DNA from 2 places in the Photobacterium makurazakiensis genome. Region 2 is predicted to be linked to the other one. Evidence: predicted binding sites of a transcription regulator. Region 2 holds the regulator's gene; the other holds the start of a gene.
What was found. Region 2 encodes CRP, which controls carbon source genes, mostly activating them, when cyclic AMP is high. Its sites were predicted from a motif close to TGTGANNNNNNTCACA; they were not measured.
Positions count from the first base shown of each region.

Region 1: L4D09_RS04890 (NupC/NupG family nucleoside CNT transporter) is a predicted target of CRP. The motif match lies at 770-785, and genes of this name have one in related genera.

Region 1 is NZ_JAKJSJ010000012.1:51,793-55,530, reverse strand. Features, by position in the region: gene L4D09_RS04895 (TatD family hydrolase) at 1-712, shown strand, start outside; gene L4D09_RS04890 (NupC/NupG family nucleoside CNT transporter) at 933-2,198, shown strand; gene L4D09_RS04885 (XapX domain-containing protein) at 2,514-2,684, shown strand; gene deoC (deoxyribose-phosphate aldolase) at 3,129-3,738, shown strand, end outside.
Region 2 is NZ_JAKJSJ010000013.1:190,911-194,648, forward strand. Features, by position in the region: gene astD (succinylglutamate-semialdehyde dehydrogenase) at 1-753, shown strand, start outside; gene L4D09_RS06450 (DUF1338 domain-containing protein) at 807-1,610, shown strand; gene L4D09_RS06455 (hypothetical protein) at 1,707-1,907, opposite strand; gene crp (cAMP-activated global transcriptional regulator CRP) at 2,092-2,724, opposite strand; gene L4D09_RS06465 (OsmC family protein) at 2,993-3,397, shown strand; gene L4D09_RS06470 (phosphoribulokinase) at 3,454-3,738, opposite strand, start outside.

The DNA.
Region 1 (3,738 bases), on a different contig from region 2:
TGGCGTCGGCATTGTTGTGGTTCCTGCTGTCGGTGAGCGTAATTGGCAGGCGATCCGCCAGTTGAGTGCTGTGTTCGACAATATTTATTATGCGCTGGGGTTGCACCCTTTTTTTAGCGCAGAGCATACAGAGAACGCCATTGCTCGGTTGACCTCAGAGCTTGCTGTTGAATCAGAACTGAGAGAAAAAAAGGCCTCTCGGTGCGTAGCTGTTGGCGAATGTGGTCTAGACTTTGCCATTACGGATGCTAATCGAAATCAACAGATTTCGTTACTAACTCAACAGTTGGTGCTGGCTAATGAACATAACTTACCCATTATTCTTCATTGTCGAAAAGCCTTCCCTGAGTTAATGCGTGTTTTGAGGCAAAACCCACCGATTGCCGGTGGGGTATACCACGCTTTTAGTGGCAGCTACCCGCAAGCAAGGCAGCTTATTGATCTAGGTATCAAAATTGGTGTCGGTGGAACGATTACATATCGCAGAGCCAATAAAACACGTAATACAATAGCGGCATTGCCTTTGGCAACACTTTTGCTGGAAACGGATGCGCCGGATATGCCGATATCAGGGCTTCAAGGGGAGCCTAATCGACCAGACCGACTTGCTAATGTTATGCAGGAACTTGCAGTTATTAGAGTGGAAAGTGAGCAGGAAATTGAGCGGGTTATCACCTTAACCACAGCTGAACTTTTTGGTATTTCGTTGTGAACCTAAGTCACAATAAAAACGATTGCGCGAAACGGTTGCGTTAAGCGTTTTCCTTTTTGTGATTCATGTCACAAATGAGATTGAACTTTTACTCTGTCTCTCTAAAAACTGTGATTTCTGCATTACTTTATCCGTCTCAGCATGGGTATAATGCGCCGGACTCTTAATGAGCCGAATTGTCGAGACGCCAAAAAACTTAACTAAAGGGAAGCCATAAACCATGAGCCTGTTTATGAGCCTGGTTGGGATGGTTGTGTTGCTAGGTCTAGCAGTACTACTATCTGATAACCGTAAAGCTATTAATCTACGTACTGTTGGTGGCGCATTTGCTATCCAATTCTGTTTAGGTGCATTTGTTCTTTATGTACCAGTTGGTCGTGACGTGCTGTACGGTATGTCAACGGCTGTTTCCAACGTTATCGCTTACGGTAACGATGGTATTAACTTCCTATTTGGTGGTCTGACTTCAGACACTATGTTTGAAGTGTTTGGTGGTGGCGGTTTCGTCTTCGCCTTACGTGTACTACCTGTAATTGTTTTCTTCTCTGCATTAATCAGCGTACTTTACTACCTAGGCATTATGCAGGTTGTAATCAATGTACTTGGTGGTGGTCTGCAGAAAGCACTAGGTACGTCTCGCGCGGAATCTATGTCTGCAACAGCTAACATCTTCGTTGGTCAAACGGAAGCACCATTGGTGATTCGTCCGTTCGTACCAAAAATGACTCAGTCTGAGCTGTTTGCAGTAATGTGTGGTGGTCTAGCGTCTGTTGCTGGTGGTGTACTTGCAGGTTACGCATCAATGGGTGTTCCTCTAGAGTACCTAATTGCCGCATCATTCATGGCAGCACCGGGTGGTCTTCTATTTGCTAAGATCATCAAGCCTGAAACTGAAGAAGCTGTTGAACAGTTTGCTGGCGATGCTGACGATGCTGACGACAAACCAGCGAACGTTATCGATGCTGCGGCTGCAGGTGCTTCATCTGGTATGCAGCTTGCGCTAAACGTTGGTGCAATGCTACTAGCATTCATCGGTTTGATTGCCCTAGTGAACGGTATCCTTGGTGGCATTGGTGGTTGGTTCGGTATGCCTGAACTAACACTAGAATTTATCCTTGGTTACGTATTCTCACCACTTGCATTCCTAATCGGTGTGCCTTGGTCTGAAGCAACTATTGCTGGTTCATTCATTGGTCAGAAACTGGTAGTTAACGAATTCGTTGCTTACCTAAACTTTGCACCATACCTAGCTGAAGGTGCTGAAGTTGTACTTTCACCGAAGACTGAAGCTATCATCTCGTTCGCTCTATGTGGTTTCGCTAACCTGTCATCAGTAGCTATCCTACTGGGTGGTCTAGGTGGCCTAGCACCGAGTCGTCGTCATGAGATTGCTCAATTTGGTATGAAGGCTGTTGCCGCAGGTACGCTTTCTAACCTAATGTCTGCAACAATTGCTGGTCTATTCGTTACGCTTAACGCAATGTAATCAGCCGACGTAAGTCGATGAAAAACGCCACAGCTTTGCTGTGGCGTTTTTGTATGTAACTTTCAAACTAAACTTCCTGCACTTTATTCTTTATAACGCAAATCACTCTTCCTTCCCCCCGGTTAGCTCCCTTATTGGCATCAACAGATAGGGTAAACGTTAACGCTTGTTGTTTTAATTTATGCCATAAAATCGATTGCGCTCCAATTTCTGCCATTCTGGTTTGTTAGCATGTGGTTTATACCATTAAGAGCAACAGGCGACGTAAGGCAGACTACACTTTCTCTTGTGCGAAAAACGTTTGAGAGAATGATTATGAATGAAGTCATATTGGCACTGTTCGCTGGGTTTATTGTTGGCGTGTTATTTTCAGCGCTGAAGCTACCTATCCCTGCGCCACCAGTATTGTCTGGCGTCATGGGGATTGTTGGGGTTTATGGTGGGGGTATTGCTTACCAATGGATCGTAGAGCGTTTTTTTAGCTGACTCAAACGATTTATAGCTCATGAATTGGCCGATGATGTTTTTCGTTACGTCAACACATTGTCCACACTGAGAAACGTAACTTTCATGGTGGTGGGTATGTTCGCTTGGTATTATAGACCCGCACCATCACAAACTGATTAACGCTGTTTCAGTCAATACCGTCATGGTGTTACCTATCGCTAGGCAGGCTGAAATAGCATAACGGCTGGGAAGAGCAATCCGCTCTTTCCAAGCGGTGAAATGGAAATCAATCAGGTTAACGATCTCGCATTGTTTACCTGAGTCTTCAAGGAATCAAGTCCGTAATACCCTGTCGGGCATGTGTCAGGCATGGGTATAACTGTTCGCGTAGCGGGCCGTTTGGCGGTGGCGCACAAGACTGCCGTCAAGCGTATGGAACAGTTCTATAAAGCTTGGTAGAAAATAACTGGACTGGAGATAGTCATGAGCGATTTAAAAGCTGCTGCACTTCGTGCACTTCAACTAATGGATCTTACAACTCTTAACGATGACGACACTGACGCAAAAGTGATCGAGTTATGTAAGAACGCAAAAACAGCTGTAGGTAACACAGCAGCAGTATGTATCTACCCACGTTTTGTTCCTGTTGCTAAGAAGCAACTGCGTGAGCAAGGTACACCAGAAGTTCGCATTGCAACCGTTACTAACTTCCCGCACGGTAACGACGACATTGAAATCGCAGTTGCAGAAACTAAAGCAGCAGTTGCTTACGGTGCTGACGAAGTTGACGTGGTTTTCCCGTACCGCGCACTAATGGCTGGCAACGAAGAAGTTGGTTTCGAGCTAGTTAAGCAGTGTAAAGCAGCGTGTGGCGATATCCTGTTGAAAGTGATCATCGAGACAGGCGAGCTGAAAACTGAAGCTCTAATCAAGAAAGCATCTGAGCTATCAATCAAAGCTGGTGCAGACTTCATCAAGACTTCAACGGGTAAAGTGCCTGTAAACGCGACACCTGAGTTCGCTGAAATCATGCTTAACGTGATCAAAGAGATGGACGTTGCTAAAACAGTTGGTTTTAAACCTGCTGGTGGCG
Region 2 (3,738 bases):
CCAGAGAAGATGCTCGCACTTGAGATGGGGGGGAATAATCCAATGGTTATTTCTCGGCACTATGGCGAGCTTGATGCCACTGTCTACACTATTATTCAGTCAGCGTTTATTAGCGCAGGCCAGCGTTGTACTTGTGCTCGTCGCCTGTATTTACCCAAGGGTGAGGAAGGAGACCGTGTACTTGCTCGCTTAGTTGAGCTTGCATCGGCTATTCGCGTGGGTGGACAGTTTGATGAGCCAGCCCCTTTTATGGGGGCGCAAGTCTCTAATGCAGCAGCAGATAATATTCTTCGAGCCCAGTCTCAGCTTATTGATCTTGGCGGTGAATCATTATTGCTTGCTACCCGAGGTCAAGGGGCAATTGTTACCCCTGGGATCATTGAGGTAAGTACTATCGCAGAATTACCGGATGAGGAATATTTTGGTCCCTTGTTGCAGGTCGTGCGTTATGACGGTTTAACCCAAGCCGTTGAGAAGGCAAATAATACCCGTTATGGCTTATCAGCAGGGCTGATCTCAACTGATGACGGTGAATGGCAGTACTTTATCGACCATATTCGGGCTGGCATTGTGAACCGTAACCGTCAATTGACGGGAGCTAGTGGGGATGCACCTTTTGGTGGACCGGGTGCTTCTGGCAACTTGCGGCCAAGTGCTTATTATGCCGCTGACTATTGTGCGTACCCAATGGCATCAATGGAAGGTGATCAACCTGAATTGCCGGCGCAGTTGTCGCCAGGGATCTGTATATAGGCACATTTTTCAGGTATTCCGTTTTATCGACCAGCTAAGAGGATGTGATATTCATGGAAAGGGTTGTGCAATTATTTGATGGCTTATGGCAAGACTATACTCAGCGTTTATGCCCCTCTGCTGCACAGGTGCATGATTTACTCACAGAAGATGAGCCGTTGCTGAATGACCATATTGCGTTACGGACGTTTAATTTGCCTAAAGTGGGTCTGGATAGGCTAGCGGCACCGTTTATCGCATTGGGTTATAAACCTTGTGGTAAGTATCACTTTGAAGCAAAGAAACTTTATGCTGAGCACTTTGAGCATCCAAATCCAAATGCCCCGAAAGTATTCATCAGTGAATTGCTAGTAGGGCAGTTTAGCTCGTTGCTACAGCAAACCGTACGAGAGCTTGTTGATCAAGTACCAGAAGCGGCGATGCGTGATCCTGCCTTCCTGCATGGTGGGCGGCGTTGGGACCTCGATTATGCCACTTATGAGTTGCTGGTAGCAGAAAGCGAATATGCAGGGTGGTTAGCCGCGCACGGTTTTGGTGCCAACCATTTTACAGTCAGTATTAATCAGCTTGAGCAGTTTACTGAGGTCAAAGAGGTAAATCATTTACTTCGTCATAATGGCTTTTCGATCAATGAGTCGGGGGGCGATGTGAAAGGCAGCCCTGAGGTGATGCTAGAGCAATCGGCAACGATTGCTGATACCGTTGATGTTGGCTTTACCGATGGGGTGTTTAGTATCGCGGGAGGGTTTTATGAATTTGCTAAGCGCTATGCTGCACCTGACGGTGAGTTATATCGTGGCTTTGTTGAAGCCTCGGCGGATAAAATCTTCGAAAGCACCCACGTGAAGAAAGACTGATCCGTAGGCGTTAAAGGTGATTAACCCTATAGCCCACTGTAATGAAATACGGTGGGCTTATCGTATGCGATAAGAGTAAAACGTGTTTGGGGAAGGCTAATGGCACAGGCTATCAAGTGGTGTGATCCCGAATTCATGCTTAGTAAGTTGTCCTTTATGGCATGGTGAAGCCGTTTGTTGTTCACAATAGTGACGATGCCCGCTAAAGCCTGTCATCTCTATTGTTGGGGGAAGAGGAGCAATAACGCTCGTATTGCTTGCCGGTAAGCCATTTGCTGAAAAGCGTTCGAGGTCCATATCGATTTCATCCATGTGAATGACGTATTATCACTTACGCCAGATATGCACAATGTAGCACTTGGTGGTGAGGATACAAGGACGAAAAAGTGAGCAATACGGCAAAAATACCATTTCGGTATGAATTCCCGGATCAAAAAAGCCGCCCGAGGCGGCTTTTTACTATCAATGATGGCACGCGAAATTAACGTGTACCGTATACCACGATAGTTTTACCGTGAGCAGAGATTAGGTTCTGCTCTTCCAGCATTTTCAAAATACGACCAACAGTTTCACGAGAACAACCCACGATCTGGCCAATTTCTTGGCGAGTGATCTTGATTTGCATACCGTCAGGGTGCGTCATCGCATCTGGTTGCTTCGCAAGATTTAGAAGTGTCTGAGCGATACGGCCAGTCACATCTAGGAAAGCAAGATCACCTACTTTCTGGCTTGTAACCTGAAGACGGTTTGCCATTTGAGCAGACAAACGCATCAGAATATCAGGGTTAACTTGAATAAGCTGGCGGAATTTCTTGAAAGAAATCTCTGCGACTTCACAAGGGGTTTTTGCTCGAACCCAAGCGGTACGCTCTTGGCCTTCTTCGAACAAGCCTAATTCACCGATAAAGTCACCCTGGTTTAGGTAAGACAAGATCATTTCCTTGCCTTCTTCATCCTTGATTAGGACAGCCACAGAACCTTTAACAATGTAGTAGAGCGTTTCAGCTTTTTCACCCGCATGAATCAAAGTACTCTTTGACGGGTATTTATGAATGTGGCAATGCGAAAGAAACCACTCTAGAGTTGGATCTGTTTGAGGTTTACCTGGAACCATATTACTAACTTCCTCTGTGTTTGTTGCCCAACAACGACGTCCATCAAAAAAGGGCTGGGCCTATACTTGGTGTTCGTCGCTTAGGATATTCAGTCAACAGCTGGGCTGCAAGCTCACGTGAATAATTAGTTCAAAGTTTATCTTTTTTCAGCATGTATTTCTTGATATTGATCTATCGAGAATGGTCATTTAGTAGTCATAAGTGTGCACATGATCACACAGTTGCTATATTGTCACTAATTACCCTATAAGTAGTAAGGAAAAACAAATGCAATCACGAGTGAAATGGGTCGAGAATATGACCTTTTTAGGACAGTCAAATTCTGGCCATAGTGTGGTTATGGATGGCAATGGGGGAGAAAAAGCACCAAGCCCAATGGAGATGGTATTGATGGCGGCTGGGGGGTGTAGCTCGGTTGATGTGGTTGATGGGTTGAAATCAGCTGGGCAGAAAATTACGGGCTGTGAAGCGCGAATTTCATCTGAGCGCCGTGAGCAAGCCCCCCGTATTTTTACTTCAGCGAACTTGCATTTCGTGGTGACAGGTCATGATCTCGATGAAGCGCTAGTAGCAAAAATTGTTGCTGATTCGCTAGAGAAGTATTGCTCGGTGTGTTTGATGCTTGGTGAAGGTGTTGAAATGACGCACTCTCATGAAGTGATTGGCGCCTAATTCGAAATTGCGGTGAAGAGATCCAAGCCCCTAAAAAGGGGCTTGAGTTTTATCATTTAACCGATTTTTCCTGTTTCGATCAGTTTTTGGATCAACGGGCGCATGATTAGCTCCATGGCAAAGCTCATTTTTCCACCCGGAACCACCAGTGTATTGTGGCGTGACATAAATGATCCTTGGATCATCGATAGCAAATAAGGGAAGTCGACATTTTTGATCCCGCGAAATCGGATCACGACAAAACTCTCATCCAAGCTTGGAATAGCTTTGGCGCTGAATGGGTTTGAGGTATCAACGGTAGGTACGCGCTGAAAGTTAATATGGGTACGAGAAAACTGAGG